Linked DNA regions of Fulvivirga ulvae. Each later gene encodes a partner of the first gene's protein in a complex. Links are inferred from orthologs where the notes say so. Each region holds a gene or a part of one and is shown on either strand. Other genes may lie near its edges.

Region 1 (5,065 bases):
GTTAGATGTTGGCTTACTATATTTATAAAATATTAAAAATTAGCATGCATGAAAAAGAAGGAATGCCCGTCATGTGCCATGGAGGTGGAGGCTGACAGCAAAGTTTGCCCTGTTTGCGGATATGAATTCCCCGGTTTTGGAAAGGGGATACAGTGGGTGGCCATTTTGCTTGTTCTGCTCATGTTGCTTTTTTTTATATTGTAATTTAAATGTTCATTCGTGCCATTAAAACAATGCTTAACAAACGATTTTCTGTTGTGTTAGTTTTTAAGAGGTAGTGCCGGATACATAAAAAATTTGATGTGGATATCATTGATTGGGTAAGGGAACATTGGGGAATTGCCCCTGAAATCCAGCGGAAGATATTATTTTCCCTGGTAGCCATATTCGTACTGGCATTTTTACGGCAATTACTTTTGCGTATTATTTTTTGGCGCATTAAGGACGTTAAGCAACGCTATAAATGGAAAAATGGAGTTCGGTATATCTCCGTTTTTTTGAGTGTGATGGTGATCAGCACCATATGGATTGATGAATTTCACTCTTTTGCTACCTTTCTGGGGCTGATATCTGCGGGAATTGCCCTGGCCCTTAAAGACCCTATTGTTAATCTTGCCGGTTGGCTCTTCATCATTATACGACGCCCGTTTGAGGTCGGTGACAGGATACAGATCATGGATTTTGCCGGTGATGTTATTGATATCAGGGCTTTTCAGTTTACACTAAACGAAATTGGTAATTGGGTCGACTCAGATCAAAGTACCGGCAGGATCGTGCACGTTCCCAATGGTAAAGTGTTTTCAGAAGCTCAGTTTAACTATCATCAGGGTTTTAGTAATATCTGGAATGAGATATGCGTGGTAGTAACCTTTGAAAGTGATTGGCAGAAGGCCAAGGATATTCTAAATAAGGTGATGGAAAAACATACCAAGCACCTGACCAAGTCCGCCCAGAAAAAACTACTTGAGGCCTCTAAGAAATTTATGATATTTTATAATACATTGACCCCCGTTATTTATACTAAAGTAAAGGGCCATGGCGTAGCATTAACCATGCGCTACCTGTGCCTGCCTAAAAAGAGGCGTTCCACCGAACACGCCATATGGGAGGAGATATTGATCGAGTTTCGTAAACATGACGATATTGATTTTGCATACCCAACACAGCGTATTTATTACAATAAAACTGAAAGCAAACAGGCGACTAAAGAGGGGAGGTAACAGCAACCGGCAAAGGCAGTTTGCAAACTGGAATATAAAAATAGGCATGTTTTATTTTAGGAGTCACTGCTCCACGGATTTCAGCTTGATTTGTAATGTTCCCCTTTAATAATTGACTCAAGACTTATTCATAAAAGTTCGTGTCTCCCCAGAAATTCTGCCTGATCCAATATTAGCGCCTGCTGTCAATAGCTATTTTACCCGGGCCATAGGTCAGTAAAAAGAAACTGACTATCCAAATATGGAGGGCTGGAGCTAAATTGAGGTAAGCATCTCCCCAATGCACAAATACCAATGCGACGGTAAAGTTTAACATTATGATCAATGCGGCCAACCTGGTATGATAACCAAGAATGAACATGATGCCTCCTGCAAACTGAGCTACCACGGAGACTATGGCACTGGCCAGGGGAAACGGGAAGTGATAGCTTTCGAGAAATTTTGAGAATTCAAGCATTTGTTCCCAGCTCAGTATATTGTCCTGAGTACCGTAAACCAGGCGTAAACCAAAAGCACAACGGAGCGTGAAAACACTGATGTCCTTATACTTTTCGAAATAGTTAAGGGGTTTCATATTCATGAATTTATATTCAATGTACATATATTCTCTATGAAGAGGAAATGAATTTTATTACCGGTGGAGGATACAGTGTAGCTACCGACTGCACGTGAAATAGCAAATGTTTACTTAATTTTGATTTCCTGTAAGGGCCGGCAGTTGAAGGCCATTCCGCTGCCGACAGTAAAGAGAATGGAACTGTTTTGCTGGGGAATTATAGAAATGAAATAAAATTATGCCGATAGATCAGAATATTAAAGTAACTGCGGACGCCGTAGTTTTCAGCCTTGGACATAATGCTGAGCAACATGTTTTACTCATCCAGCGGAAAAATGAGCCGTTTAAGGAGAATTGGGCTTTCCCGGGTGGTTTTGTAGAAGAAGATGAGGACCTGAATACTGCAGCCGCCCGTGAGTTGCAGGAAGAAACCGGGCTGGATTTAAAAGCCGGAGAGTTTGTTCAGCTGGGTGCATGGGGCAGACCCGGACGTGACCCTCGAGGACGGACAGTTACGGTTGCTTTCATGGTGAAGGTGGATATGGACGATCAGCAGATCAAAGCTGCAGATGATGCTAAGGCGGTTAAGTGGTGGCCGGTCAATGACCTCCCTAAGCTGGCTTTCGATCATCAGGAGATTCTAAAGACGGCTTTGGGGCGTGTCGCGTCCTAGAGAGCGATAAAAAAAAATGGATGCTTTTAGGGCATCCATTTTAATTCCTTTTAAACTTAATTTATGATTAAGCGATCTGGGCGTCAAGCTTTTGAGACAATACACCTTTAGGTACAGCGCCTACTTGCTTATCTACTATCTCTCCACCTTTAAAAACTAAAAGGGTAGGGATACTTCTGATGCCGAACTTAGCGGAAACGTTAGGGTTTTCATCCACATTTACCTTTCCAATTACAGCCCTGCCATCATAATCACCTGCCAATTCTTCAACAACAGGTCCGATCATTTTACAAGGTCCACACCATTCTGCCCAAAAATCTACTAAAACAGGCTTGTCGCTGTTGATGATCTCTTCAAAATTTGAGTCGGTGATTTCAATTGCTTTACTCATTATATTGGTGTTTATAAATATTAAAACTCTTTGTCGTCTGATATTGAACCAACGCAAATATAGCGTTTTTTGTTTCCTCAGGTAAACGCCCGATCCATAATTATTATCAATTGTCCCATAGGCGATAGTTATAATGTGGATTGATCAATTTCAAAGGGATAAGATTTGAGGTTTTATAACAATGTAAGAATAAACTTGCCCTGAAATTGAAGCCTGAAGTGAAGCTCGTGTTCATGATAATCACATGATTGCCGGGTTTAACCTGACAAACTATAAATATATTCTATTTACTACCCAATTCCGGCACATTTTAATATTCCCCTCCCTTCTGCACAGATCTGATAAACTTATTAATTTAACACTGGTTTTGTAAGGTGAGAGTCCGTTCTTTAAACTTTAAGATACCAAAACATTGAGAGATTTGCCCCTGATAGTACGAGTAACCACAGTCGTTTTCCTGATATTGATGGTTTTTACCATTCTGATCATCGGGAGGGAGTTTTTATATCCGGTATGCCTGGCCATACTTTTTGCCTATTTGCTCTATCCTTTTTCCAGCCTGTTGGAGAAGTGGAGGTTCCCCCGTGTCCTGGCTATTCTCATTTCTATTATTCTGGGCATGACACTGATTGGCGGAGCGGTTTTTTTGCTTTATCAGCAGATGACTGTGTTTGTAAGTGATTTCCCTGAATTAAAGGAGCATGCCATGGATAATCTTGATCAACTCCAAACACGCATTGACAGTTGGGTAGATAATGGAGAGAACCAACGTTGGTGGCTAAGAGAACGCATCTCAAGTCTGATCAATAACAGTGGAGACCTGATGAATATGGTGTTTAGTGCCACAACCGGCACCATTGTTAAAATGGGGCTACAGCCGGTTTTTGTCTTTTTTATGCTTTATTATCGGGATCGTATCAACCGGTTTATTTTTATGATATGGGATTATAATGACCGCGACAGGCTTGTTATTATCCTCAAAGAGATCTCTGAGATTACAAAAAATTATATCAGTGGGGTTTTTATAGTAGTGTTTTTGCTTTGCATCCTCAATTCTCTTGGCCTCATGATTGTAGGCGTGGAATATGCCGTTATGTTTGGTATACTTTCCGCCGTTATGAATTTTATTCCGTATTTCGGCACGCTGATAGGTGCTGCATTTCCCTTGGCCTTTACGCTGGTGTCTGAGGAGCCTGGTAATGCCATTGGAGTTATTATACTTTTTATGATCATCCAGTTTACTGAAAATAACATTCTTACTCCCAATATTACCGGTGGTCGTGTGGCCATCAATCCGCTTTTTACCATACTCATCATCATTGCAGGAGGTATGATATGGGGGCTGCCGGGCATGTTTATGAGTGTGCCTTATGCTGGTATGTTCAAAGTCGTTTGCCGGCACTATGAACCACTTAAGCCTATTGCTTTCCTGCTTTCCAGGAATAAAGGTTCTCAGCTCAGGGATGGCCTTAAGCTGATTAAAAAAATGTTTAGGACGGTGAAGTAGAGATCAACTTTAATTCTGACTGAGTGTAATGGTAAAGGTAGTACCCATGCCTTTAAGGCTGGCTACTTCTATTTTTCCTCCATTCTTTTCAATGAACTCCTTGCAGAGAATGAGACCCAGGCCGGTTCCCTTTTCTCCAGCCGTACCGCTGGTACTTTGAGCCGACCCTACCGAAAAGAGGTTGGTGAGTTTTTCTATGCCCATTCCTATGCCAGTATCAGCTACTGAAATTTCGACTTTGCTTTTGTCCACACTTTTTGTTGATACTGTCACTTTGCCACCTTCATTGGTAAACTTTAGGGCATTACTTATCAGGTTTCTCAGCACAAGTGTCAGGTGATCTTTGTCGGCGAATATTTTCAGGTCCGGGGCAAGCTCCTTCTCCAGTGCAATCTTCTTGCTGCTTGCTACCGTATTGAGTTGTGAGAGTGTCTGGTTAATCATATCCGCTGCATCAATCAGATCGGGGTTATGATCTAATTTGTTCATTTGCGTAGAAGCCCAGGTAAGTAGATTCTCTATCAGGCTAAGCGTGTTTTTTGCTGATTTGTTTAATTCCTTAGAGTAGGCTGTTATTTTTTCAGGTGACAGCCGATTACCATTATTGGCCAGCATCTGAGAAAAGCCCGCCAGTGCACTTACCGGGCTGCGCAGGTCATGGGCTACAATGGAGAAAAATTTATCTTTGGTAGCATTCAGCTCCTCGAGTTCTTTTTTT
Region 2 (5,021 bases), 5.5 Mb from region 1 along the record:
TTGTACCCGCTACTAAACCCCGATCAAACGTAAGAGGTAACCAACAACTACAGCCATACCAAAACTCAGAAAAGTACCGATGAGTAAGTATTCCGTCTGGTTCTTCTCTTCGGTCTTCCTCAAATCCCCAAATCTGAATATTGATTTCGCTGCCAGCAGAAATCCTATGGCGGCATCCTGCTTCATAAGTATGAAAATAAGGATCAGAAAGCGCTCTATCATTCCTATCCATAAGCCTGCATCTTTAAGGGTCTTTTTCTTATCATCTTCTACCTCCTTTCTCCATTTTTGAGTAGCTATCCCAATAAATATCGAAGCTGGGCGGGACAGAAGAACAAAAGCCGCTATAACATACAATCTTTTAGGTTCGGAGATAAAAGCGATTATATCAAGTTCAAGATCTTTTACCAAAAACCATCGCCAAACGCATATGATGACAATAACGTGAAGAGCCTGGTCTATAATGAACCACAGGGTATTGCGGCCATGCTGATAAGACTTTAGTAAATCGATCAGCAGATGTGACGTGAATATGATAAGCGCAACATGCCACTGACTGATGTCCCATAGCACAAGCCAAGCCAGCACAGCATGGATAAGTGCATGCAGGTATAATTTCACCGACCTCAAATGGAGCTTATTACGGTCCTTAACCCACGACCTGGGTTGAAGAAAGAAATCTCCAAGCAGATGGGCAATCAGTAATCTGAGTAGAATTCCTGCAGACGCTATCATTTGAGTTTTTTGGTAATAAGTTTTTGAAATCGGTTTAAAGCAGCCACCACCGCATCTATATTTGCGGAGGCCAGTCTTTTATGCACAGCGGGCTGGGAGATTTTCAGCTTGGCAGAAAGCTCCTGTTGTGTGACCTCATCCTGAAGATAAAGGCAGGTTGCCTCTGCCATGGCCGAAGACCATCTCCCGATGATGGCATCCAAAAGTTTGCATACTACCTCCAGCTCATCATTGACGTCTTCCCAAGGTGTACGAATAGCTAATTCTGAACCTGCCTGCTTCATGGTATCCAGTAGCTGGCCTGAATACTGAAATGCTTCTCCGTCAGATTCCACCACTTTGTCTCCTTTATAACTCACTGCTCCTATGCCTATGCTCATTCGGGCATCCGGGAGCGTCTGCAAAGGCTTTGCATCATGAGGATCAGTATAATTCCAGGCACGCAGCCTTGCCCTGATGAGTATAGCTGCCAACAGGGCCTTTTCCGGATTTTCTATAATACCCTGAAAACTATCACCCCGGTAGATTTCCAAAGAACCGCGCCTTTTGAGTACTTTATGCTCTACAATGTAAAAAGACTCCTTAAGCACCTCATTTAATTGGGCACGTTCTTCTATTTTCTTTGACGCTATGATATCTCCGGTTAATACAGCTACCATCAGTATTAAAAGTTATTAATCTAAAGATAGCATTTTATTATAACTTCACAAGGTTATATATTAGAAATATAACCTCTGAAGGTTATTTATACTTTAACGAAGTTTTTTAATAACCCCTACAGGTTATAATCAATTGAAATAACTTTAAAAGGATATTAATGATCAGAAATAACCATTAACCAATACTAGCCAAAATAAATGACTATTAATAATAGTCTTACGAAGACTTTCAGAAGCAACCATGCTGCTACATTGCTTATAAAAAACACACCCGACAACAGAATTGGCAGAAATCAGACTGCTTTTAAAACAACAAAACCCATCCGGGGCCGGGTGGGTTTTGTCTTCTGTTTTTTAAAATGGCCTATTCTGCCATTTCCATTTCTTTTGCCTGCAGAAATCTCTCAGCATCCAGAGCACCCATACAGCCAGTACCTGCTGCGGTCACAGCCTGCCTGTAGATTTTATCGGCGGCATCTCCGGTAGCAAAAACACCTTCTATATTTGTTTTTGAAGTTCCCGGTTGTACTTTAAGATACCCCACTTCGTCCATATCCAGCACACCTTTGAAAATATCAGTGTTAGGCTTATGACCAATGGCCACAAAAAAGCCCTGTACATCAAGCTCTCTGGTTTCTCCTGTTTGGTTATTTAGAACCCTAACTCCTGTTACTTCCTCGTCATTTCCAAGAACTTCTTCAGTCTCTGTGTTCCAAAGGATTTCAATATTTTTGGTATTTTTCACCCTATTTTGCATTATCTGGGACGCTCGTAGTTCATCTCTCCTGACCAGCAAATATACTTTAGGACAAAGGTTCGCCAGGTAAGTAGCCTCCTCAGCTGCTGTATCTCCACCACCTACTACGGCTACACTCTTACCTTTATAGAAGAATCCGTCACAAACCGCACAGGCAGAAACACCTTTATTATAATATTTTTCTTCAGAAGGCAGCCCCAGGTACTTTGCACTGGCACCGGTAGAGATAATCACGGCCTCAGCAATAATCTCATATTTATCATCTATAGTCACCTTATGGGGATAACCTGAAAAATCAACCGCTGTAGCCATACCATAACGGATATCCGTACCGAATCTCTCTGCCTGTTTTTGAAAATCCACCATCATCTGAGGTCCATTAATACCTTCCGGGTAACCCGGATAATTTTCCACATCATTGGTAGTGGTCAACTGGCCACCTGGCTGGCCACCTGTAACCATAATTGGGTTCAAACCAGCTCTTGAAGCATAAATGGCAGCAGTATATCCGGCCGGACCGGATCCAATAATCAGTACTTTAGCTTTTTCTTGTGTCATTATAATTAATTCGTTTTTTCCTGTCAACCTAACAAAAGTTATTCTTCCTAAGTTTTAATTCTTTCGAACCATCTCCTTGCCAACCCGGCGCAAAACTAAAAAAAATAGGTCCCACTGTTTATGAGACCTAATTGATTTTGTTTATGTGGTCATAACTATCCTAAATAAGGTTTCAATGCCTTACTCCTGGATGTATGCCTTAGTCTGCGTATTGCTTTTTCTTTTATCTGACGTACTCTCTCCCTTGTAAGGTTAAACTTCTCTCCTATTTCCTCAAGAGTCATAGAATGCTCTCCATTTAACCCGAAGTACAGCGAAATCACATCAGCCTCTCGCTGTGTTAATGTAGATAGTGCACGTTGAACCTCCCTTCTCAGCGAATCATTCATCAACTCCGAATCCGGAGTTTCTTCCAGATCATTTTCAAGAACATCCAAAAGGCTGTTTTCTTCTCCCTGGACAAAAGGTGCATCCATAGACACGTGACGACCGGAAATTTTCATGGTATCCACCACTTCCGCAGTAGTTACTTCAAGCACTTCTGCCAACTCATCAGGCGATGGCTCTCTTTCGTACTTTTGCTCCAGTTCAGAAAACGTTTTAGATATCTTATTTAGAGAACCTACCCTATTAAGGGGTAATCGTACAATTCTTGATTGTTCGGCCAAAGCTTGCAGGATAGACTGTCTGATCCACCAAACTGCATATGAAATAAACTTGAAACCACGTGTTTCGTCAAATCGCTGAGCAGCTTTTATCAAACCCAGATTACCCTCATTGATCAAATCGCCCAACGACAATCCCTGATTCTGATACTGTTTGGCAACAGATACTACGAAACGCAGGTTTGCTTTGGTCAGTTTTTCAAGTGCTAATTGATCTCCTTCTCTTATCCGCTGAGCCAGCTCTACTTCTTCATCTGGTGTTAATAAATCGACTTTACCTATTTCCTGCAGATATTTATCGAGCGACTGACTCTCTCTGTTCGTGATCTGCTTGCTAATCTTAAGCTGTCTCATTCAAGTTATTTATAAATTTCACTATCGACCATTACGCAAACACCAATTTTATAAAATTTAGTTCCAAATGACAAAAGTCAGAGCAGAATTAATTACTGCTCTGCTCCTTTTTTTCAGGTTTCGGTAACAGTACTTTTCTAGATAGTCTAAATTTACCCGTTTTCTTGTCAATTTCAACTAATTTCACCTTTACTTCCTCTCCTACTTCGAGAATACCTTCCATATTCTCCACTCTTTCCCATTTAATTTCGGAGATATGTAACAGGCCATCTTTGCCAGGCATAAACTCGATGAAAGCACCGAAAGGCATGATTGACTTAACTTTACCATCATAAACCTGCCCTACTTCAGGTACGGCTACGATAGCTTTTATTCTCTTCAATGCCTCGTTCATTGAATTTTTATCAACAGCAAATACGCTTACTACGCCTTTGTTATCAACTTCCTCGATTACGATCGTAGCACCGGTCTCTTTCTGTATCTCCTGGATTACCTTTCCTCCAGGCCCGATAACTGCTCCGATCATTTCTCTTTCGATAGTGAGCACTTCTGAACGAGGTGCACTAGGCTTAAGATCCGGATTAGGCTGAGCGATGGTTTTCTTCATTTCGTTGAGAATATGAAGTCTGCCTTCTTTAGCCTGCTCCAAAGCCTGCTTTAAAACGTCATAAGAAAGGCCATCTACTTTAATATCCATTTGAGTAGCCGTAATACCTTTCTCTGTACCTGTAACCTTAAAGTCCATATCTCCGAGGTGATCCTCATCGCCCAGGATATCTGAAAGTATGGCAAATTTACCAGATTTACTATCTGAGATCATACCCATGGCAATACCTGATACAGGTGCCGAAATCTGAATACCGGCATCCATCAGTGCCAGTGAGCCTGCACATACCGTAGCCATTGAAGATGACCCGTTGGACTCAAGGATATCAGAAACCACACGAATGGTATAAGGATTTTCAGTTGGCAACACTTCTTTAAGTGCTCTCCACGCAAGGTTACCGTGGCCTACTTCTCGTCTGCCCGGACCTCTGTTAGGTCTTACTTCACCCGTTGAAAAAGCGGGAAAGTTATAATGAAGCATAAATTTGTTAGACCCCTCGAACATAGCGCCGTCGATCATCTGCTCATCCATTTTTGTGCCCAGAGTAACAGTGGTGAGCGATTGGGTCTCACCTCTGGTAAATACAGCAGATCCGTGGGTAGATGGCAGATAGTTAACCTCAGACCATATAGGTCTTACTTCGTTAAGCTTCCTTCCGTCAAGTCGTTGTTTCTCGTCTAATACCA

What was found.
Region 2: the proteins of trxA (region 1) and trxB are in contact, whole or in part, in a crystal structure (PDB 1F6M), measured with the Escherichia coli proteins. The link is inferred for Fulvivirga ulvae from one-to-one orthologs.

Annotation. Positions count from the first base shown.
Region 1 is NZ_CP089981.1:325,262-330,326, reverse strand. Bases 1,179-4,003 are described here. They hold trxA (thioredoxin), read right to left. Parts: upstream 2,841-4,003; coding sequence 2,517-2,840; downstream 1,179-2,516. Other genes in these bases: LVD17_RS01365 (AI-2E family transporter), read left to right, coding at 3,262-4,003; LVD17_RS01375 (NUDIX domain-containing protein), read left to right, coding at 2,015-2,449; LVD17_RS01380 (DoxX family protein), read right to left, coding at 1,393-1,794; LVD17_RS01385 (mechanosensitive ion channel family protein), read left to right, coding at 1,179-1,220. Outside these bases: LVD17_RS01390 (zinc-ribbon domain-containing protein), read left to right, coding at 49-204; more of LVD17_RS01385, read left to right, coding at 303-1,178; more of LVD17_RS01365, read left to right, coding at 4,004-4,347; LVD17_RS01360 (hybrid sensor histidine kinase/response regulator), read right to left, coding at 4,357-5,065. UniProt on the Escherichia coli protein: Participates in various redox reactions through the reversible oxidation of its active center dithiol to a disulfide and catalyzes dithiol-disulfide exchange reactions.
Region 2 is NZ_CP089981.1:5,798,792-5,803,812, forward strand. Bases 735-3,515 are described here. They hold trxB (thioredoxin-disulfide reductase), read right to left. Parts: upstream 2,710-3,515; coding sequence 1,759-2,709; downstream 735-1,758. Other genes in these bases: LVD17_RS24395 (DUF3307 domain-containing protein), read right to left, coding at 735-735; LVD17_RS24400 (SatD family protein), read right to left, coding at 735-1,394; LVD17_RS24410 (sigma-70 family RNA polymerase sigma factor), read right to left, coding at 2,865-3,515. Also shown: more of LVD17_RS24395, read right to left, coding at 13-734; more of LVD17_RS24400, read right to left, coding at 732-734; more of LVD17_RS24410, read right to left, coding at 3,516-3,728; pnp (polyribonucleotide nucleotidyltransferase), read right to left, coding at 3,817-5,021.